Regions from separate parts of the Streptomyces sp. NPDC060064 genome, predicted to be linked through region 2. Evidence: riboswitches for the same ligand, from Rfam matches in the RefSeq annotation. Region 2 holds a riboswitch; the other holds the start of a gene.

Region 1 (10,669 bases), on a different contig from region 2:
TGCGCGCGCTCCCGCAGGAAGTCCGCGTCCGCGCCGAGCCCGTGCACCCCGATCCGGGTGCCCTCCAGGGAGTCCGCGCCCAGCAGCTCCGTACAGCACGCCGTGAACGCGTCCGCCCACCGCCGGGTGAGAAAACAGGTCCGGTCCGCGCCGAGCAGGCCGCGCAGCAGCTGCTCGGCGATGTCGTCGGGCAGCATCCGGAAGTAGTCGACGGGCGCCCACGGCGTGTGCGAGAAGTGCCCGATCCGCAGATCCGGGCGCAGCTCGCGGAGCATGCCGGGTACCAGCGCCAGGTGGTAGTCCTGCACCAGGACCGCCGCACCGGGAGCCGCCTGAGCGGCGAGCGCGTCCGCGAAGGCCCGGTTGTAGGTCTCATACGAGGCCCACTGGCGGCGGAACTCATCGTCGAAGACCGGCTCCACCGGCGTCTGGTACAGCAGATGGTGGACGAACCAGAGCACGGAGTTCGCGATGCCGTTGTACGCGTCGGAGTGGACGGCCGGGTCGATGTCGAGCATCAGCACCCCGGCCTCGCCGACCCCGCGCCGTACCGCCTCACGGTCGCCGTCGCCCAGCGCGGCGCACACCCACAGGGCGTCCGCCTCGGAGCCGATGGCGGAGAGACCGGAGACCAGCCCGCCGCCGCCGCGCTTGGCGTCGAGCGAGCCGTCCTCGCGCAGCGTGTACGAGACCGGGCCGCGGTTCGACGCGACGAGGACCTGGGCAGCAGGGTGCTCGGAGACCATGTGGCGAAACCTAGCCCGTCGCACAAACCCTCAAACGTGCGTACGGCCGAAGGGCAGGTCGGCAGATTGGTGATTCACGGGAGCAGGCCGGTGATTGCGGCGCCCCCTCAGTGATCGCGGCGCCCGCGCGAGGCGGCGACCGCGATCACGCCGGCCGCGGTCAGGCTCAGCGCCAGACCGCCGAGGAGCCACAGCCGCTCGGAGCTGTGGTCGCCCCGGTTCGCCGGGGCGACGGTGTCGGCCATCGCCTGTCCCTGGATGACCACAGCGGTCAGAACGGTGGTGATGACTGCCAGGGCCCCGAGGAACCGCGGCAGCCCGGCACTGCGGCGCGGAGCGCCCGTACTGCATCTGAAGGCCATAAGCAGGAAGTGTTGGACAAACCGCTACAGCGGTGGTGGTTATGCCGCGCGACGCGCCGCGTACTCACCGATCTCGCGCATCGGCGGCCGCTCCTCCGTGTCCACCGGATAGGTGCGCGGTTCGAAACCGTCCTCGCCGCGCTCGAATTGCGTGAGTGCCGGCCGCACCAAGTGGCCCCGGGACAGCCGCAGTTGAGCCGTACGGTAGATCGCCGCGGCCATCCGGCCCAGCGCCTGCCCGTCCTGGTGCCGGTGCTTGCGCGAGCCGACGTCCACCTGGGCCAGCGCGTCAAGACCTACCGTGTGCAGCGCGTCCACGAGCAGGCCCAGCTCCACTCCGTAACCGACGGGGAAGGGCAGCCGCTCGAGGAGCGAGCGCCGCGCCGCGTACTCGCCGCCGAGCGGCTGGACGACCCCGGCCAGCTGCGGCCAGTGCAGATTGAGCAGCGGGCGCGCCACCAGCTCGGTGACCCGGCCGCCCTGACCTGCCACATCGCCCAGCGGCCGGTCGTACATCGCTTTGACGAACTGCACTTCGGGGTCGGTCAGCAGCGGTCCCACGATCCCGGAGACGAAGTCCGCCGAGAAGTCCCTGAGGTCCGCGTCGATGAAGCAGACGATGTCGCCGCTGGTCACCATCAGCGACCGCCACAGCACCTCGCCCTTGCCGGGGGCCGCCGGTATCCGCGGCAGTATCGCGTCGCGGTGCACCACCCGCGCGCCGGCCGCCGCGGCCACCTCGGCCGTACGGTCGCTCGAGCCCGAGTCGATGACGACCAGCTCGTCGACGAGCGGCACCGCTTCCATCAGCTCGCGCCGGATCACGGTGACGATCTCGCCGACCGTCGCCTCCTCGTCGAGCGCGGGCAGGACGACACTGACGGTCGTACCGCGCTTGGCAGCGATGAGCTGGTGCAGCGGCCGGTCGGACGCGGACCAGGAACGCCTGCTCAGCCAGCGCTCCACCTCTTCCAGCACGCTCGTTACTCCCTGGTTGTGCCACGCCGCGCCAGCGGCAGGGGCCATGATCTTCATCTCGCGGTTCGGACGACTATCTCAACCGTCCAGGCCTTCGGTTACAGTCTTGAACAACGCGGATGACCGTCGCATGTCGGGGGTCCTCACGCTGACAATCGAATACCGCTCATCCAGAGGGGCAGAGGGAACGGCCCGTTGAAGCCCCGGCAACCCTCCCGCCGACCGCGAGGTCACGGTGGGGAAGGTGCCAATTCCGTCTCGTGGCGAAATGCGTCACGGGGAAGATGAGGAGAAAGGGCCTCGCCTCCATGGCTGTTCAGACTGTCGCAAGCACCACTCCAGTGAACCTCGGTCCCGCCGCGGCGCTCTCGTGTCGCGAGTGCGGAGAGCGTTTCGACCTCGGCCCGATCTTCGCCTGCGCCCTGTGTTTCGGGCCCCTCGAAGTCGCGTACGACCTGCCGAGCGGCGACCCCGACGCGCTGAAGAAGCGGATCGAAGCGGGTCCGAACAATATCTGGCGGTACGCCCCGCTGCTGCCCGTCCCCGCCGACGTGGCCGAGAAGCCGAACATCAACCCCGGTTTCACCAAGCTCGTCAAGGCCGACAATCTCGCCCGTGAGCTGGGCGTTACCGGTGGCCTGTACATCAAGGACGACTCCGGCAACCCGACGCACTCCTTCAAGGACCGCGTCGTCGCGATCGCCGTCGAGGCCGCGCGCGCCTTCGGCTTCACGACTCTCTCCTGCTCCTCCACCGGCAACCTCGCGGGCGCCGTCGGTGCGGCCGCCGCACGGGCCGGCTTCCGCTCCTGCGTGTTCATCCCGCACGACCTGGAGCAGGGCAAGGTCGTCATGGCCGCGGTGTACGGCGGCGAGCTGGTCGGCATCGAGGGCAACTACGACGACGTCAACCGCTTCTGCTCGGAGCTCATCGGCGACCCGCTGGGCGAGGGCTGGGGCTTCGTCAACGTCAACCTCCGCCCGTACTACGGCGAGGGCTCCAAGACGCTGGCGTACGAGATCTGCGAGCAGCTCGGCTGGCAGCTGCCCGACCAGATCGTGATCCCGATCGCCTCAGGCTCGCAGCTCACCAAGATCGACAAGGGTCTGCAGGAGCTGATCAAGCTCGGTCTGGTCGAGGACAAGCCGTACAAGATCTTCGGTGCCCAGGCGGAGGGCTGCTCGCCGGTGTCGACGGCCTTCAAGGCCGGGCACGACGTCGTACGCCCGCAGAAGCCGGACACCATCGCCAAGTCGCTGGCCATCGGCAACCCGGCCGACGGCCCGTACGTGCTGGACATCGCGCGCCGCACGGGCGGCGCGGTGGAGGACGTCAACGACGAGCAGATCGTCGACGCGATCAAGCTGCTGGCCCGTACCGAGGGCATCTTCGCGGAGACCGCGGGCGGTGTGACCGTGGGCGTGACGCGGAAGCTGATCGAGGAGGGCGTGCTCGACCCGGCGCTCACCACGGTCGTGCTCAACACCGGCGACGGTCTCAAGACCCTCGACGCGGTCGCTCCGACGACCGGACCCACGGCGACCATCCGCCCGAGCCTCGACGCGTTCCGCGACGCCGGCCTGGCCCGCTGACTACCTACGGAAGGCAGAACACCATGAGCGTGAACGTCCGCATCCCCACCATTCTCCGTACGTACACGGGCGGTCAGGCCGAGGTCCCGGCGGAGGGCGCGACGCTCTCCGAGGTGATCGCCGACCTGGAGAAGAACCACACGGGCATCGCCGCGCGCGTCCTGGACGACCAGGGCAAGCTGCGCCGCTTCGTGAACGTGTACGTGAATGACGACGACGTCCGTTTCGAGCAGGGTCTTGAGACCGCGACGCCGGACGGTGCGGGCGTTTCGATCATTCCTGCCGTCGCCGGCGGCTGAGCTACGCAGCGTCACCAGAATTGCCCCCTCCGCAAGAGAAGCGGAGGGGGCAATTCTGTATGGTTGAGCGCGGTACAGTTGGGGAAGGCCCCGCCGCTGCTTATGCCGGCCGCATATGAGAATGCGTCCTGGCCCCATCAAGAAGCAGCCAATAAGTTCGCTCGAATTGCCTCTTAAGCGCCATTTGCCGGGCCCGACTTGCCCCGGAATTTATTGAATTCAGTTCAATTATCCGTTCACGCGTGCTCGGATTTCTCGTCGGATTGACCTGTTGCAGAGGGCAGTTGGGCAGATACATTCAGCCGCGGTCGACGCGTTCCGGCGCACACCCTCTCCTGTCGGAGGGTGGAGGTCTGACCCGGGTCCGCGAAGTGCGGTCCTGCGCAAGGGCCAGTAATAGGGGAGTTAGGCATGGCTCAGGGCACCGTCAAGTGGTTCAACGCGGAGAAGGGGTACGGCTTCATCGCGGTCGACGGTGGTGCGGATGTTTTCGTCCACTACAGCGCGATCCAGATGGACGGGTACCGCACCCTTGAAGAGGGTCAGCGAGTCGAATTCGAGATCTCGCAGGGCCAGAAGGGTCCGCAGGCGGATATGGTCAAGCTCGCCGTCTGATCTCGGCGCGATCGGCCACCGACGCACTCACGCACGAGGGGCCCGCATCCCACCAGGGATGCGGGCCCCTCGTGCGTCTGCCCGCGGGTCCGCTCGCGCGTCCGCTGCTGGGTCCCTTCGTGGGTCCCTTCGCGCGTCCGCTGCTGGGTCCGCCCGTGGGTCCGCTCGTGGGTCTTCGATCCGTGAGAGTCGCTTGCACTCTCCTAGGGCGAGTGCTAATCATTGGCGTTAGCACTCTGACAGTGAGAGTGACAACGAGGACCGGGTTGGTGAGGTCCGCAGGCCGGGTGGGGCAAGGAACCACAAGGCATGCAGGCCGTCCGTCGCGGGCGCCAGCGCGGTCCGGAGAATCCACCCCAGTCCGGGAGGACCACTTCACATGGCCAAGATCATCGCGTTCGACGAGGAGGCACGGCGCGGTCTCGAGCGCGGGATGAACCAGCTCGCCGACGCCGTCAAGGTCACCCTTGGCCCCAAGGGCCGCAACGTCGTCCTCGAGAAGAAGTGGGGCGCCCCCACGATCACCAACGATGGTGTATCCATCGCCAAGGAGATCGAGCTCGAGGACCCGTTTGAGAAGATCGGCGCCGAGCTGGTCAAGGAAGTCGCCAAGAAGACGGACGACGTCGCCGGTGACGGTACGACCACCGCGACCGTCCTCGCCCAGGCGCTGGTCCGCGAGGGCCTGCGCAACGTGGCCGCCGGTGCCAACCCGATGGCTCTCAAGCGCGGCATCGAGAAGGCCGTCGAGGCCGTCTCCGGTGCGCTGCTCGAGCAGGCCAAGGACGTGGAGACCAAGGAGCAGATCGCTTCCACGGCCTCCATCTCCGCCGCCGACACCCAGATCGGCGAGCTCATCGCCGAGGCGATGGACAAGGTCGGCAAGGAAGGCGTCATCACCGTCGAGGAGTCCCAGACCTTCGGTCTGGAGCTTGAGCTCACCGAGGGTATGCGCTTCGACAAGGGCTACATCTCGGCGTACTTCGCCACCGACATGGAGCGTATGGAGGCGTCGCTCGACGACCCGTACATCCTGATCGTCAACTCGAAGATCAGCTCGGTCAAGGACCTGCTGCCGCTTCTCGAGAAGGTCATGCAGTCCGGCAAGCCGCTGCTGATCATCGCCGAGGACGTCGAGGGCGAGGCCCTGTCGACCCTGGTCGTCAACAAGATCCGTGGCACCTTCAAGTCCGTTGCCGTCAAGGCTCCGGGCTTCGGTGACCGCCGCAAGGCGATGCTGAACGACATCGCCATCCTCACCGGCGGCACGGTCATCTCCGAGGAGGTCGGCCTCAAGCTCGAGAACGCCGGCCTGGACCTGCTGGGCCGCGCCCGCAAGGTCGTCATCACCAAGGACGAGACCACGATCGTCGACGGTGCCGGTGAGAGCGACCAGGTTGCCGGTCGCGTCAACCAGATCCGTGCCGAGATCGAGAACTCCGACTCGGACTACGACCGCGAGAAGCTCCAGGAGCGCCTCGCGAAGCTGGCCGGCGGCGTGGCCGTCATCAAGGCCGGCGCCGCGACCGAGGTCGAGCTCAAGGAGCGCAAGCACCGCATCGAGGACGCGGTGCGCAACGCCAAGGCCGCCGTCGAGGAGGGCATCGTCGCCGGTGGTGGCGTGGCTCTGCTCCAGGCGACTTCGGTCTTCGAGAAGCTCGACCTCGATGGTGACGAGGCGACCGGCGCCAACGCCGTGAAGCTCGCGCTGGAGGCTCCGCTCAAGCAGATCGCCGTCAACGGTGGTCTCGAGGGTGGCGTCGTCGTCGAGAAGGTGCGCAACCTGGCCGTCGGCCACGGTCTGAACGCCGCGACCGGCGAGTACGTCGACATGATCGCCGAGGGCATCATCGACCCCGCGAAGGTGACCCGCTCTGCTCTGCAGAACGCGGCCTCCATCGCGGCGCTGTTCCTCACCACCGAGGCCGTCATCGCCGACAAGCCCGAGAAGGCCGGTGCCCCCGCGGGCGGCGGCATGCCGGGCGGTGACATGGACTTCTGAGCCTCGGCTCAGTAAGCCCGGTTACGCAACCGAAGGCGGCATCCCTGACAGGGGTGCCGCCTTCGGGCGTTTCAGCGCGTGTTCACGCGGGGACCCGGACCTCTCGGCCGCTCAGGTCCCGCAGGTTCGTCAGGCGACGCCGGAGCCGGAGATGGTGATCTTGGCCTTGGTCCGGCCACTCTGCGATCCGTAGCTCTCGATCTTCTTGACCAGGGCCATGCTGTCCTCGTCGGCGACCTCGCCGAACACGACGTGCTTGCCGTCCAGCCACGGCGTCAGCACGGTGGTGATGAAGAACTGGGAGCCGTTGCTGTTCGGGCCGGCGTTGGCCATCGAGAGCAGGCCCGGCCTGTTGTGCGTGAGCTTGAAGTTCTCGTCGGCGAACTTCTCGCCGTAGATGCTCTTGCCGCCCGTGCCGTCACCGCGGGTGAAGTCGCCGCCCTGCAGCATGAAGTCGGGGATGACGCGGTGGAAGGAGGACCCCTCGTAGCCGAACCCCTTCTCGCCGGTGGCGAGCGCGCGGAAGTTCTCTGCCGTCTTGGGAACGACGTCGTCGTACAGGTTGAAGTTGATCCGCCCGGCGGGGGCGTCATTGATGGTGATGTCGAAGTAGACCTTGGTCGTCATAGGACCATCCTGACATCCCCGGCAGGCGTGGGCGCGACGGGCGCCCCGGTCCGCCGAATCGGTGGGCGCAACGGGCCGCCGCCGCGCGGGCTACTTGGTCCGCCCAGAGGGCGGCCCCTCGGCACACGAACAAGACCGGCCAGTTCCGAGGGGCTCCGCCGGCTAGTGCTGCTTGAGGTCCGCGACGAAGACGGACCAGGCGGCGCTCCGGAACACGAGCGCAGGGCCGGCGGGGTTCTTGGAGTCGCGGACGGGGACGATGTCGGGGTGGCCGTCGGCGACTTCGAGGCAGTCGCCGCCGCTGTGGGTGGACTTGCGCCAGGTGGCGACCTCGAGACAGCTGCCGTCGCTGTAGCTGGGCTTGTGCCAGGTCGCCACGCTCAGGTCGTACTCAGGGCTGATCGTCATGCGCGTAATCCTCCGCCACTGATTCGATCAGGGCCAGGGATTCTTGGGGTGACAGTGCGCTGGCCCCGAGCAGATCGTAGGTCAGTTCGTGCCGTGCGACCGTGGCCCGGGTCGTCCAACAACTGGCCTGTGCCGGGGCCATCGACGTAAGCGAGAGGGGGCGCGTCAGGGAAGTACATCAGCTTGAGGGCGCCGTCCATAGCAGCGTGTGCGCCCGCGTTGAGCAGGAGCACCTGCACGATGATCTGGTGGCTGCGTACCCGTGAGGCCACATGGCGCAGCGCCTCTGCCATCACCGCGGGTCCACCCACCGTCCGCCGTAAGGCTGCTTCGTCCAGAACGGTCCAAAACAAGGGCACCGTTGGACCGTTCAACAGGTGCGCGCGAGCGAGTCGTGCCTCGACCAGCTCGTCGATCACCGACGCAGCTCCGCGCCGAGCAGTGCGCGCGGGGACGATGACGGGTCGAGATCCTTCGGGCCAGGCATGGGCAACTCCCGGTCGTACACGGGGGATTGTTGGGCGGCCGTCGCTGTTCAGGCTAGCCACCTGTCGGACGCGCTGTGTCGTAATGCGGACACTCAGCGTGGATGTGCCTGGTCATGGTGGTGCGATCGGCGGAGCGGCTGCGGGCTGCGGAAGAGGTGGTGGCCCAGCTGCGGGTCGAGCTCGGCGAGGTGGGGGTGAAACTGCCGTCGCTGCGGGTGGACCCGGTGATGCTCGCGAGTGAGGACCCGTATCCACTCGTGGACCTGGGGCGCTGCAACCTGGACACGGCGCTGCGGCTCGCCGCTGTGCTTCATGAGGTGCGCCGGTGACCGCCGGGGAGTACGTGATCGACTCCCGCAACGGGCGGATCGGTCGGGTCATGGGGCGCGTGGGCACCTACGTACAGCTGCGCCCACCGGGTGGCGGACGGGAGTGGGACTGCCCGCTTGAAGCAGTCACTCCCGCCCGGCCGGGCGAGGTGCTGCGGGCGCGAGTGCGGGAGGTCAACGCGGAGGGGCGGCTCCCGTGACGCGCAGCCGGGCCACGTGTGCTGTGCCCGGAAGGCGTACGGGGGCGTCAGTTCGTGGCCGACGCGGGTTCCTTCGGTGGGGCGGGGGAGCCCGCTGCCACTGGGGGCAAGGACTCCTCCGGGGCCACGTTGAGCTCCTTGAGCATCGGCCCGGTGAAGCCGAACCAGTACGTGGCCAGGAAGCCGACGACGTAACCGACCAGCAGCCCGGCCGCGTAGACCCCGATCGTCTCGCCCAGGCCCTTGTTGCCGTCGAGCAGCGGGAACAGCGCCCAGCCCGAGGGGCCGATCGCCGTGGAGCCGACCTTGTCGCCCAGCATGTTGAACAGGCCGACGAAGCCGCCGCCGAACGCGCCGCCGACGCAGGCCGTGATGAACGGTCGGCCCAGCGGGAGCGAGACGCCGTAGATCAGCGGCTCGCCGACGCCCAGAAAGCCCGCCGGGAGCGCGGACTTGATGGTGCTGCGGATCGAGGTGTTGCGGGGCAGCCGGACGTAGACCGCGGCCGCCGCGCCGACCTGCCCGGCGCCCGCCATCGCGAGGATCGGGAGCAGGACCGTATAGCTCTGCTGCTCGATGAGCGTGGTGTGGATCGGGATCAGCGCCTGGTGCAGGCCCAGCATCACCAGCGGCAGGAAGAGACCTCCGAGGACGAAGCCCGCGGCCGCGCCGCCGCCTGCCAGCAGCCAGTTCGCGAACTCGCCGATCGCGGTGGAGATCTCACCGGCCACGAACATCAGGCCGAAGAGAGTCACCAGGCCGGCGACGAGGACCGTGAGGGTCGGCGTGACCAGGACGTCCAGGGCCTCCGGCACCCAGCGGCGGCACCACTTCTCCACGTACACCGCGAGCACCGCCGCGCCGAGGGCGCCCAGGACGCCGCCCTGGCCGGGGGAGAGATGGACACCGAAGGCGCTGATCTTCGCGACGCCCGGGAAGACGATGATCGCGGCGACCGCGCCGCCCAGGACCGGCGTACCGCCGAACTCCTTCGCGGTGTTGTAGCCGACGAAGACCGCGATCAGCGACATGAAGCCGGAGGCCGTCGCGGCCAGTGCGGGCACCACGGCCGGGGCCCAACCGAGGTTGGCCAGCAGGCCGTTGAGGCCGGCGATGATGCCGCAGCCGATGAGGGCCGGGATCAGCGGGACAAAGATGTTCGCGATACGGCGCAGGAACAGCTTGAAGGGCGTCGAATTCTTCGCCCTCCGGGCCGCCTTGATGGCGGCGCCCCGGTCGGCCAGGTCATCGGCGGTCCTGGGGGCCGCTGCCACGAGCGCCTCGAACTCCGGGGTGACCCGGGCGACCGTGCCCGGGCCGAGCACGATCTGGTACGTGTCGTCCTCGACCACGCCCATGACCGCGGGAAGCGCCTTCAGCGCCTCTTCCTGTACGAGGGAGGAGTCGCGCAGCCCGAGGCGGAGGCGGGTCATGCAGTGCGCGACGGTGGTGATGTTCCGGGCGCCGCCGACCAGGGGGAGGATGGCGGCGGCGACGGCGCTGTTCTTGTCCGGGGCGTTGGGGCCGTTGGGGCCGTTGGGGGCGTCCGGGCCGTCCGGGGTGTTGGGGGCGTCAGGAGCGTTGGGGGCGTCTGTTGCCATGGTGCGGAGTGCCTTGCTGTGGGGGGACGTTCAGTCGGTGGTTACCGGCGGGCGGACTGCAGTGCCGCGCGCAGATGGCCCTTGCTCTCGGTCAGGAGTCGTGCGGCGGTGGGGCCGTCGACCGAGCCGAGGATGGTGAGGATGGCGTTCTTCACCTCGCCGTCGGTCGCGGCGAGGGCGGCCTCGATCTCCTCGTCCGACGCGCCGGTGGCCAGCGCGACGATCCGGCGGGAGCGGGCGCGCAGCTTCTCGTTGGAGGCGCGGACGTCCACCATCAGATTCCCGTATGTCTTGCCGAGCCGGATCATCGTGATCGTCGAGATCATGTTGAGGACCAGCTTCTGCGCCGTACCGGCCTTCAACCGGGTGGAGCCGGTGAGCAGTTCGGGGCCGACGACGATCTCGATGCTGTGGTCGGCGGC
Region 2 (10,669 bases):
GTGACCGCGGCCATCCCGCGGTATCCGGCGGCCGGTGAGCCCAGCAGCGCGCCCATGGCATCCAGCGAGGCGGGGACGAGCACGACCAGGTGGCCCGTCCACTTCGACGGCCAGGCGTCGGAGACGGCGGGCACGGCGCGGTCGGCCGTCGCCGCGAGCGCGCGCAGCCGTTCAGCTTTCTGGCCGACGGCGAGGACGATGCTGTGCCTGCCCCGTACGACCTGGACGTCGCCCTGCTGCCAGAGCTGCTGGGCGGCGCCCTTGGCCGCGCGGTCGGCCGTCACGTACCAGTGGCCGTCGCGTTCGGCCAGCTCCAGCCGACGGGAAGCGGTGACGGGAGCGGTGTCGTAGCCGTCTATCCGGTAGCGCAGTTGGGCTTCGGCGACGGCTCGCGAGCCCTGCCGCCGCACCTGCCCCAGCCGGTACTCCCAGGAGCGCAGCGGTACGTCCGCGAGGTTCTGGAACTCCCGGCTCGCTGTCGTCCGCAGCTGCGTGGCATCGGGCGCGAAAGCGTCCAGATAGGCGGCCCGGTCGTGGGCGAGGACGGCGGCCGCGCGTCCGTCCAGTGTCCGCCGGATGGCCCGCACGGTGGTGTCGGACGCCTCGGGGGCCGCGCAGCCGGACGCCAGCAGCGCCGCGGCGAGGCCCAGCCCCGCCGTACGCCGCATTATCCGAACCCGACGCCTCGTGCGCCCCTGACCTGCCACCCTGCCGATCGTACGGAACGCGGAGCGGTCAGACGCGCGTCACCGAAGAGATCGGCATCATGGCGACCGGGTCGTAGCGCACCGGCGCGCCCGGGTACGGGGCATGCACCACCTGCCCGTTGCCCATATACATCGCGATATGGCTGGCATCGCTGCGGTATGCCACCAGGTCACCGGGGAGCGCCTCCTCCACGGAGACCTGTCGGCCGGCGTACCGCTGCGCCTGCGAGGTGCGCGGCAGCCCTACTCCCGCCTGGGCGTACGACCACTGCATCAGCCCCGAACAGTCGAAACCGGACGGCCCGTTGGCGCCCCACACATAGGGCCGTCCGACGGCGCTGCGGGCCGCCCTCACGGCCGCGGCCGCCCGTGCCGAAGCGGGCGCGAGGCCGGAGAGTTCGGGCATGGAGCCGCGGCCCGAACGGGAGATCCGGTCGAAGGCCGCGCGTTCCGCGGACGTCAGGGAGTTCAGCAGCCGCTGTGCCTCGGTGAGCTTGCGCTCGACGGTGCGTTTGTGGTGGGCGGCGGCGGTCCGGCTGCGCTCCAGCTCGGTGAGGTCGCGGGTGACCTCCGCGCGCTCCTGGCCGAGTTTGCGCTGCGCCCGCTGGAGATCGTGCAGGGCGGTCGTCTGGCGCTCGCTGATGCGATCCAAGGTCTGGGCCTTGTCGAGGTAGGTCTCCGGGTCCGCGGAGAGCAGTAACGCGAGCGCGGGGTCGATACCGCCCGAGCGGTACTGCGCGCCCGCCACCGAACCGAGCGCTCCCCGCATCCGGTTGATGCGCTCCTGGCCGCGGGCCACGCTGTCCTGCGCCTGCGCCACCTGCTCACGCAGCCGCGCCATCCGCTCACCGGCCTTGTTGAAGTGCTCGGTGGCCTGCTCGGCCTCCTCGTACAGCCGGTCGACCTTGGTCCGGCCGGCTTCGGTGGCGTCGTGCGGGTCGGCGCTCGCCGGTGCGGCGCCGAGGGCCGCCGCGGCCGTTGCCGCCGCGGCGGACAGGACAGTGACCCGAGCGCTCTGAGTGAGGCCGGACTGTGAGGGTCGGCGATGGGACGCCACGGGCCGCGCTCCCTTCCGCTGTAACGAGGATGTTGCGCGGCAGAGAGTAACCGGGCGAACACGGAGCGGCCAAAAGGCCCAGCCGGGCACATAAAGTGACGCCCCGCCGGAGACCACAGGTCATCGGCGGGGCGCAACGTCAGCGTGAGTTGACCCAATTCGCCCGTTTGGGCGGATGTGAAGGCGGGTCAGCGACGGATCAGGGGGGCGTCAGATGCGTACGCCGAACTGGAACGGCATGTTGCCGATCGACTCGTAGCGCACGCTCGCGCCGGGCTTGGGGGCGTGCAGCACCTGGCCGTTGCCCGCGTAGAAGCCGACGTGGTGCATGTCGCCGTAGAAGATGACCAGGTCGCCCTGCTGGAGCGCACCCTGCGAGTAGATGCGGGTGCCGGCGTTGGCCTGCGACTGGGAGGTGCGCGGTATGGAGACACCGGCCTGCGCGTACGCCCAGGAGGTCAGCCCGGAGCAGTCGAAGGAGCTGGGGCCGGAGGCGCCGTAGACGTACGGCGAACCGATCTTGCTCTGGGCGGCGGAGAACGCGGCGGACGCCCGCTGCGAGGCCGGGACCGCATTGCCGAGGTCCGCGCGCGAGTTGTCGCGGTTGGCGCGGGACTCGTCGGCCGAGAGCGCGGCGCGCTCCTGCGCGGTGAGCGAGTTGAGGAGCTTCTGCGCGGCGGCGAGCTTGGTCTGGACTTCCTTCTTCTTCTCGCCGAGCTGCTTGCGGGTGTCGGCCAGGTCGCCGAGCTTGTCCTGGGCCTCCTTGCGCTGCTGCGCAAGGGTCCGCTGCTTCGCCTGGATCTCGGCGAGCGCCTCGGTCTGCTTGGCGCCCAGCTGGTCCAGCGCGGAGGCCTTGTCCAGGTAGCTGTCCGGGTCGGCGGAGAGGAAGAGCTGCACGGCGGGGTCGATGCCACCGGAGCGGTACTGGGCGCTGGCCACCGAACCGAGGCCGTCGCGCAGGGTGTTGAGCTCGTCCTGACCGCGGGCGACCTTGTCCTGCAGCGCGTCGATCTCCTTGTCGAGCTTCGCCTGCTGCTCCTTGGCCCCGTTGTAGTTCTCGGTGGCCTTCTCCGCCTCTTCGTAGAGCTTGTCGACCTTCTCCTTGACCTCGCTCTTGCTCGGCTTCGGGTCGGCCTGGGCGGCCTGGGAGGTCAGGGCTACGGCCGCGGCGGCGGTCGCGGTGAGCACGGTCACACGGGTGCGGCTCGGCTGCTTGGGTCGACGGTGGGACGCCACGAAGGCGAGCTCCTTCTTCCTCGAGCCGCCTACCGGGCTGTGGGGGGTTTGAATCCCCGGCGTCCGCACTTCATTTCCCTGGGGGAAAAAGGGATGAACTGTACGAACTCGGCGGTTCCTTCGCTGTCGCCCCGGATGGGCAATCAACCGCGCGAAGGTTCGAGGCCCGACCCTAGTGACCTTCTTGTGATCAGTTCAAATCCTCATGAGAAAAATCTGCTTCCCCGAGCACATTCTTTACATACATCACACGCGTAGTAGCGGCCACTTGACACTACGTCCGTCAGAGAAATAGCTAATTCGGGCATTTGGCGCGGCAGTTACTAGACGCGCGAAAGCCGCTTCAGCAACAAGGCGGACGCAACCGGCCTGGCGCCGGCCTTCGCCACACCGTCGGCGACTTCGCGGTCGGTGGAGACCACCACCACGGGCCGGCCCGGCGGCTCCGCCCGTACCAGCTGACGGATCAGCTCGTCCGCGGTCACGCCCGCCTTCGAGAACAGCACCCGCACTCCGCGCGGCGGCGCCAGCAGCACCGGCGCCGCCAGCTCCGCACCGTCGAAGACACAGGTGATCTCGGCACCGGTCTGCGCCGCGAGCATCGAGAGCCCGCCGAGCAGCCGCAGCCGCTGCTTCTCCAACGGCATCGTCGGATAGCCGGTCTTGGTGACGTTGTAGCCGTCCACCACCAGATGCGCCTGCGGCAGCGCGAGCAGCTGCTCGAGCAGGGCGGGATCGGTCTCGGAAAGCGCACGGGCCGCGATGTCCTTGGGTGACATCCGGCCCGGCTCGACCGCGTCGACCGTGTCCGCGGGATGGATTCCGGCGGGCGGCAGGGCCAGCTCGCGGCGCAGCCCCTGGGCCGCGTCGAGCACTGTGTCCAGCAGCAGCCGCAGCCGCATGTCCTCGATCGAGCGGCCCTCGCGCGCGGCCCGGCGGCCGGCCTCCACGGTCGCGTCGGCCTCGGCGAGACGCGCCTTCAGCCGCCGGCCCTCGCTCTCGGCCGACGACACCTGGGCGGCGGCCTCCGACCTGATCGTCTCGGTCTCGGCGTCCCTGCGGCGCAGCGCGGCCTCACCGCGTTTCACATCGCTCTGGGCACTGCGCAGCTTGCGGCGCAGTGCCTCGGCTTCCTTGCGGGCCGTCTCCAGCTCCGTACGCAGCCGCTCGGTCTCGCTCTTGATCTGACTGCGCGCCTCGGCGAGCTCCTCGCGCAGCCGCTCCAGTTCGCGTCTGCCCGCCTCGTCGGCGCGCTCGGCGTCCGCCCGCTGAGCCTCCTCGCCCGCGGCGGCGACGAGTTTCACCCATCCGGTGGGCCGCAGGACATAGGCGGCGGCCGCCACATCGACAGGATCGGCGGCCGCGGGCGGCGACCCGGACTCCAGCGCCCGGGACAGTTCGGGCTGGGCCTGGCTGAGCCGCTCGCCGATGCGCTGCCGGAAGACCGGGTCGCTCTCCAGCGCTGCGGCCATCGCATTACCGGCGTACTTGGCACGCCGGGTCGGGGTGAAACGGGCGTACTGTCTCAACTGGGCCGGAAGTTCGGCGACGGTCAGGCCCCCGAAGGCGTCCGAGACCAGCGCCATGACCCTGCGCCGTACGCCTTCCGGCAGCGGGCGGTCGAGCGCCTCGGCGGCGTCACCGGCCGCACCGGCCGGCTCATCGCCGCTTGCAGGCTGCTCCACAATCCGTCACCCCACTACCCGTTCGGGCCGCTCCGTCAGGAAGCAGCGCCCGGCCTGTCCACCAGCTCGATCTGGTCCACCGCATTGCACCACCGGCAGCGCACCGACTCGATGGTCTCACTGACCACCTCGCGCTCCTCGACCGTCGGCTCTCCAGCCAGGTCCAGATGGACGTATTCGACGACCTTCGAGGAACGGGTGACATCGAAGCGGGTGAGGTTGCCGCAGAGCGTGCAGCGCCAGCGGGTCTCGGCCGTCGCCGGGGGAACCGTCGTCATCGTGCCGTCCTTTTTCGTGGTGCGGGTGCGGGTGCCGCTGTGCGCCGTCGAACCGCGGATGTACTGCCTGTAACCCTACGGCCTCGCGGGTCCCCGTTGACGCGGCGAGGCACTCTGTACCGTTCAGCCCCACTACGTCATGCTCTGTCCATGATCGGTTGGTGGGGTGCGGTCCGGGGCGCGGCCTCGGGACCTGCGATGACGTACGGCGCGATCGCCGTCTGCTGCGCGGTGTTCGTCCTCAGCCCCGTCTCGGGCCTCGATCCGGTGTACGGCACCGGTGACGCACTGCTCTCCGCGCAGAGCACATACTTCGAGCGCTGGGGCGTGATCCCCGTCGACCTGATGAGCAGCTCCACCTCCCGGGCGCTGATCACACCCCTCACCGCCCTCTTCGTCCACGGCAGTTGGCTGCACCTGCTGGGCAACATGCTCTTCCTGTACGTATTCGGGGCGATGGCCGAGGAACGGATGGGGCAGCTGGAGTTCGCTCTCTTCTATCTGGGCTGCGGCTATCTGGCGCTGCTCGCCTACGCGGCGGCCAACGCCGGCTCCGAGCAGACCCTGGTGGGAGCCTCCGGGGCGATCTCGGGCGTGCTCGGCGCCTTCCTCTACCTCTTCCCGAAGGCCCGGGTCACCAGTCTCTTCCCGTTCCTCTTCTTCCTTCCGCTGCGCTTCCCCGCCTGGATCGTGCTGATCTTCTGGTTCGTCCTCCAATGGCTGGCGGCGCGGAGCGCGGGCAGCGGCCCGGGCGTCGCCTATCTCGCACATCTGGTGGGGTTCGGGACGGGCTTTCTCTACGCCTGGGGACGTTTCCGGCATGGGACTAGAGTGAAGGCCCAAGCAGCGGCCACCGAGGGAGAAAGCCAACCGTGATCACCGCGATCGTGCTCATCAAGACCAGCGTGGACCGGATCCCCGAGATCGCCGAGTCGATCGCCGCGCTGGACAGCGTCAGCGAAGTCTTCTCCGTCACCGGTACGTACGACCTCATCGCCATGGTGCGGGTGGCCAAGCACGACGATCTCGCGGATGTCATCCCCGGCCGGATCAGCAGGATCCCGGGCGTCGAGGGGACCGACACACATGTCGCCTTCCGTACGTACTCGCAGCACGACCTCGAGGCGGCCTTCGCGATCGGCCTCGACGCGTAACGCCTGCGACACGACGAAGCCCCGGACCGGCCGGTCCGGGGCTTCGTCGTCCGTTCGGGCTCGGACAGCCGGGCTCAGACGCCCGGCTCGGACAAGCCGGGCTCAGACGCGCGGCACGGACGGCCGGGCTCAGACGGCCGGGACGCAGCGGCCGTCCTCCGTGCGGTAGTTCCACTGCGCACCGTCGCTGACGAGTTCCTTCACCGCCCGTACGAAACGCTCCACATGCTCGTCCGGCGTACCGGCGCCGAAGCTGACCCGGATCGCGTTGAGCGAACGCTCGCCCGGCTCGGCCTCCGGAGCGCCGCACTCGCCCGGGTCCTGCGGGTCGCTGCCCAGCAGGGTCCGCACCAGCGGGTGGGCGCAGAAGAGTCCGTCCCGTACCCCGATGCCGTACTCCGCCGAGAGCGCGGCCGCGAAGTGCGAGCTGTTCCAGCCCTCGACGACGAAGGAGATGACGCCGACGCGCGGCGCGTCGTCCCCGAAGAGCGAGAGCACCTTGACCTGCTCCACCTCCGCCAGACCCCTACGGACCGTGGCGACCAGCTGCTGCTCACGGGCGACGAGGCTGTCGAAGCCGGCCTCGGTGAGCGCCTTGCAGGCGGAGGCGATGGAGTACACGCCGATGACGTTCGGCGAACCGGCCTCGTGCCGGGCGGCCGTGGTGTGCCAGTCGACGTCCACGCCGCCGTCCGTACGCCGGGCGACCTTGCGGGACGCACCGCCGCCCGCGAGGTACGGCTCCGCGTCCTGCAGCCAGTCCGCGCGGCCCGCGAGCACACCCGAGCCGAACGGCGCGTACAGCTTGTGCCCGGAGAAGGCGACCCAGTCGACGTCCAACTCCTGTACGGAGACCGGGTGGTGGGGCGCGAGCTGGGCGGCGTCGAGCACAATCCGCGCGCCATGGGCATGGGCAGCGGCCGCCAGCTCCTTGACCGGCCACAGTTCACCGGTGACATTCGACGCTCCGGTCACACAGACCAGGGCGGGCCCGTACTCCTCGCCGGCAGATGCGGTGCGGTCGGCGAGCGCGCGCTCCAGCGTCCCGACGGCCTCGGCCGGCGTACGCGGCGCGTTCAGGTAGGTCACCCGGGCGTCGCGCCACGGCAGCAGCGAGGCGTGGTGCTCGGTCTCGAAGACGAAGACCTGGCAGTCGGCGGGGAGCGCGGCGGCCAGCAGGTTCAGCGAGTCGGTGGTGGAGCGGGTGAAGACGACCTGGTCGCCGGCGCGGCAGTCGAGGAACTCCGCGACCGTCGCGCGGCTGTTCTCGAAGAGGTCGGTGGAGAGCTGCGAGAGGTACCCGGCGCCGCGGTGCACACTGCCGTAGTACGGGGCGTAGGCGGCCACGTCGTCCCACACCCGCTGCAGGGCCGGGGCGCTCGCCGCGTAGTCGAGGGCCGCGTACGTGACCTCGCCGCCGGTGACGAGCGGAACGGTCACATCGCGGCCGAGGACCGGAAGCGGCGCGGCGCAGACGGGGTCGGCGGACTCGGAAGAAGCAGCGGTGGCGGTCTCAACGGTGTTCGGGCGTGCGGACATGGCGGTATCTCCCGGCAGGACAAGGCGGAATGGCTTCGACGAACCCGCACGGCAGCCAGGTGAAGGCTCTGTGTACGGGGATTGCCCTCGCATGTCACGGCGATCGCGTGCTGTGAGGGTCTGCTGAAGAAGGGGCTGATCAGCCCTATCGCATTCGCTTGCTCACGAGACTGCTCCCTTGAGGACCAGGACCCCAGGGTGTGCAGGGGTCCGCGCTTGCCGTAGACCTCTCTGCCTACGGCCTGGTCTTCACCCGGGGCACCCCGCCACGGACGGAGGGTTGCCGGACAGCGAGCCGGGGCCTAAATCGCTGTCACTCATGACCTTGAAGAGCATCCTGCCATACGGCCCACAACGCGCAAGGCGCGGTCCAGTTCCTGAGACAGGGAAGGGAACCGCGCCTTGCGTCGCGCCACTGCGGGCTCAGGCGTTCTCAGGCGTTCTCAGGCGTTACTGGCGGCGATCCACCGCTCGAGTGCCGCTTTGGCCGCGCCCGAGTCGATCGAAGCGGCGGCCTTGGCGATGCCCGCCGCGAGCTGCTCGTTCAGGCTGCGGTCCGTCGGCTCCAGCGCCACCAGAGCCGCAGCCGCGTTGAGCAGTACCGCGTCCCGTACGGGCCCGGCCTCGCCGCTCAGCAGCCGGCGCGCGACATCGGCGTTGTACGAGGCATCCGCGCCCCGCAGGGCCTCCACGGGCACCATGTCGATGCCGACGTCCCGCGGGTCGAAGGCCTCCTCGCGCACCGACCCGTCCCGTACCACCCACACCCGGGAGGTGGCCGTCGTCGTCAGCTCGTCCATACCGTCGTCGCCGCGGAAGACCAGCGCCGAGGAGCCGCGCTCGGCGAGCACCCCGGCCAGGATCGGCGCCATCCGGGCGTCCGCGACACCGGTGGCCTGGGCCTTCACCCTCGCCGGGTTGGTGAGCGGGCCGAGGAAGTTGAACGTGGTGCGGATACCCAGCTCCTTGCGGGCGGCCGCCACATGCCGCAGCGCCGGGTGGAACTTCACCGCGAAGCAGAAGGTGATCCCCGCCTCTTCCGCGACCTCGGCCACCCGCTGCGGGGTGAGCTCGAGATTGACGCCGAGCTTCTCCAGCACGTCGGAGGCGCCGCTCGCCGATGACGCGGCGCGGTTTCCGTGCTTGACGACCTTCGCGCCCGTTCCGGCGACGACGATCGCGGACATCGTGGAGATGTTCACGGTCTTGGCGCCGTCACCGCCCGTGCCGACGATGTCGACGCTGGGGCCCGGCACCTCGATCAGGTTCGCGTGCTCGTACATGGTCCGTACGAGACCGGAGATCTCCTCGACCGTCTCACCCTTGGCCCGCAGCGCGACCGCGAAACCGGCGATCTGGGCGTTGGTCGCCTCGCCGCTGAGGATGCGGTCCATGGCCCAGGCGGTGGCGTCGGCGCCCTGGTCACGGTTGCTGAGGAGAGCTTCCAGTACGCGGGGCCAGGAGAGGTCCGCCACGCTGTCGCCGCCAACCGGGGTCACAACGTTCATGGTCCACTCCAGGGTCCACAGCCGAATAGGGATGGGTCCACCCTATCCAGCCCCACAGACGGCGAAGAGCCCCGTCCATCGAATGGACGGGGCTCCCGCTGTGGCGATCAGCTCGGATCGTCAGGGGCGATCAGTGGTGGCCGTGGCCGCTGGTGATCTCCTGGTACTCCTCGCCGGTCGGCTTGGGGATCTGGTTCCCCTCGCCGTAGTAGCCCTTGCTGAGCTTTGCCCTGAGCTTCTGCAGCCGGCTCACCTTGCGCTCGACACCGTTCTCGTCGACCGTCGGGCCGATCTCGGCGGGAAGGTACTGGTAGTGCGCCGTGAGCGTGTACAGCTGCTCCTGCGAGAGCGGCTCGTGGATCTCGACGAACTCACCGTGCGGCAGCCGCTTGATGATGCCGGACTCGCGCCCGTGCAGCACCTTGTCGTGGTCACGCCGCTGCAGACCCAGGCAGATCCGCTTGGTGACGACGAAGGCGATGACCGGGGCGACGAAGAAGGCGATCCGGGCGAACCAGGTGATGCTGTTGATCGACAGGTGGAAGAAGACGGCGAACAAGTCGTTGCCACCGGCGATCAACAGAATGACGTACCAGGTCAGCCACGCCACACCGAAAGCCGTACGGGTCGGGGCGTTGCGCGGGCGGTCCAGGATGTGGTGCTCGCGCTTGTCCCCGGTGATCCAGGACTCGATGAACGGGTAGACCGCGATCGCGACCAGGATCAGCGGGAAGATCATCAGCGGTACGAACACACCCAGAGCGAGCGTGTGTCCCGCGAAATTGATCTCCCAGCCGGGCATCGCACGGATCAGGCCCTCGGAGAAGCCCATGTACCAGTCCGGCTGGGCGCCGGTGGAGACCTGGTCCGGGCGGTACGGGCCGAGCGCCCAGATCGGGTTGATCGAGGCGATGGCCGCGATGACCGAGATGACACCGAAGACCAGGAAGAAGAAGCCTCCGGCCTTGGCCATGTAGACCGGCAGCAGCGGCATGCCGACGACGTTCTTGTTGTTCCGGCCGGGGCCCGCGAACTGCGTGTGCTTGTGGTAGAAGACCAGGATCAGGTGCGCCACCAGCAGGCCCATCATGATGCCCGGCAGCAGCAGGATGTGGATCGAGTAGAACCGGGCGACGAAGTCACCGCCCGGGAACTCACCGCCGAACAGGAACATCGACATGTACGTGCCGACGATCGGCATCGACAGGATCGCGCCCTCCATGAAGCGCACACCTGTACCGGAGAGCAGGTCGTCCGGGAGCGAGTAGCCGGTGAAGCCGGTGAACATGCCGAGCACCAGCAGCAGGAAGCCGAAGAGCCAGTTGATCTCGCGCGGCTTGCGGAAGGCGCCCGTGAAGAAGACGCGCATCATGTGCACGAGCATGCCCGCGACGAAGATCAGCGCCGCCCAGTGGTGGATCTGCCGGATCAGCAGACCACCGCGGACGTCGAAGCTGATGTCCAGGGTCGAGGCATACGCCTCGGACATCCGGATGCCCTGCATC

The links. Region 2 has a riboswitch for S-adenosylmethionine ahead of ACFWDI_RS37465 (aminotransferase class V-fold PLP-dependent enzyme). Riboswitches for the same ligand answer to the same signal wherever they lie in the genome.
Region 1: another riboswitch for S-adenosylmethionine. It lies ahead of thrC (threonine synthase); the one in region 2 lies ahead of ACFWDI_RS37465 (aminotransferase class V-fold PLP-dependent enzyme).

The regions. Positions count from the first base shown of each region.
Region 1 covers NZ_JBHWWF010000001.1:23,624-34,292, forward strand. The annotation lists gene ACFWDI_RS00125 (trehalose-6-phosphate synthase) at 1-746, opposite strand, end outside; gene ACFWDI_RS00130 (hypothetical protein) at 854-1,108, opposite strand; gene ACFWDI_RS00135 (glucosyl-3-phosphoglycerate synthase) at 1,148-2,086, opposite strand; SAM riboswitch class I at 2,250-2,377, shown strand; gene thrC (threonine synthase) at 2,395-3,678, shown strand; gene ACFWDI_RS00145 (MoaD/ThiS family protein) at 3,702-3,977, shown strand; gene ACFWDI_RS00150 (cold-shock protein) at 4,389-4,592, shown strand; gene groL (chaperonin GroEL) at 4,972-6,594, shown strand; gene ACFWDI_RS00160 (peptidylprolyl isomerase) at 6,724-7,221, opposite strand; gene ACFWDI_RS00165 (DUF397 domain-containing protein) at 7,384-7,629, opposite strand; partial or broken gene ACFWDI_RS00170 (DUF5753 domain-containing protein) at 7,613-8,045, opposite strand; gene ACFWDI_RS00175 (hypothetical protein) at 8,231-8,446, shown strand; gene ACFWDI_RS00180 (hypothetical protein) at 8,443-8,646, shown strand; gene ACFWDI_RS00185 (PTS transporter subunit EIIC) at 8,694-10,247, opposite strand; gene murQ (N-acetylmuramic acid 6-phosphate etherase) at 10,289-10,669, opposite strand, start outside.
Region 2 covers NZ_JBHWWF010000054.1:11,231-21,899, forward strand. The annotation lists gene ACFWDI_RS37430 (hypothetical protein) at 1-668, opposite strand, end outside; gene ACFWDI_RS37435 (NlpC/P60 family protein) at 736-1,764, opposite strand; gene ACFWDI_RS37440 (NlpC/P60 family protein) at 1,975-3,000, opposite strand; gene ACFWDI_RS37445 (NYN domain-containing protein) at 3,324-4,685, opposite strand; gene ACFWDI_RS37450 (hypothetical protein) at 4,721-4,963, opposite strand; gene ACFWDI_RS37455 (rhomboid family intramembrane serine protease) at 5,114-5,839, shown strand; gene ACFWDI_RS37460 (Lrp/AsnC ligand binding domain-containing protein) at 5,836-6,117, shown strand; gene ACFWDI_RS37465 (aminotransferase class V-fold PLP-dependent enzyme) at 6,247-7,656, opposite strand; SAM riboswitch class IV at 7,864-7,981, opposite strand; gene trpD (anthranilate phosphoribosyltransferase) at 8,100-9,164, opposite strand; gene ACFWDI_RS37475 (cytochrome bc complex cytochrome b subunit) at 9,295-10,669, opposite strand, start outside.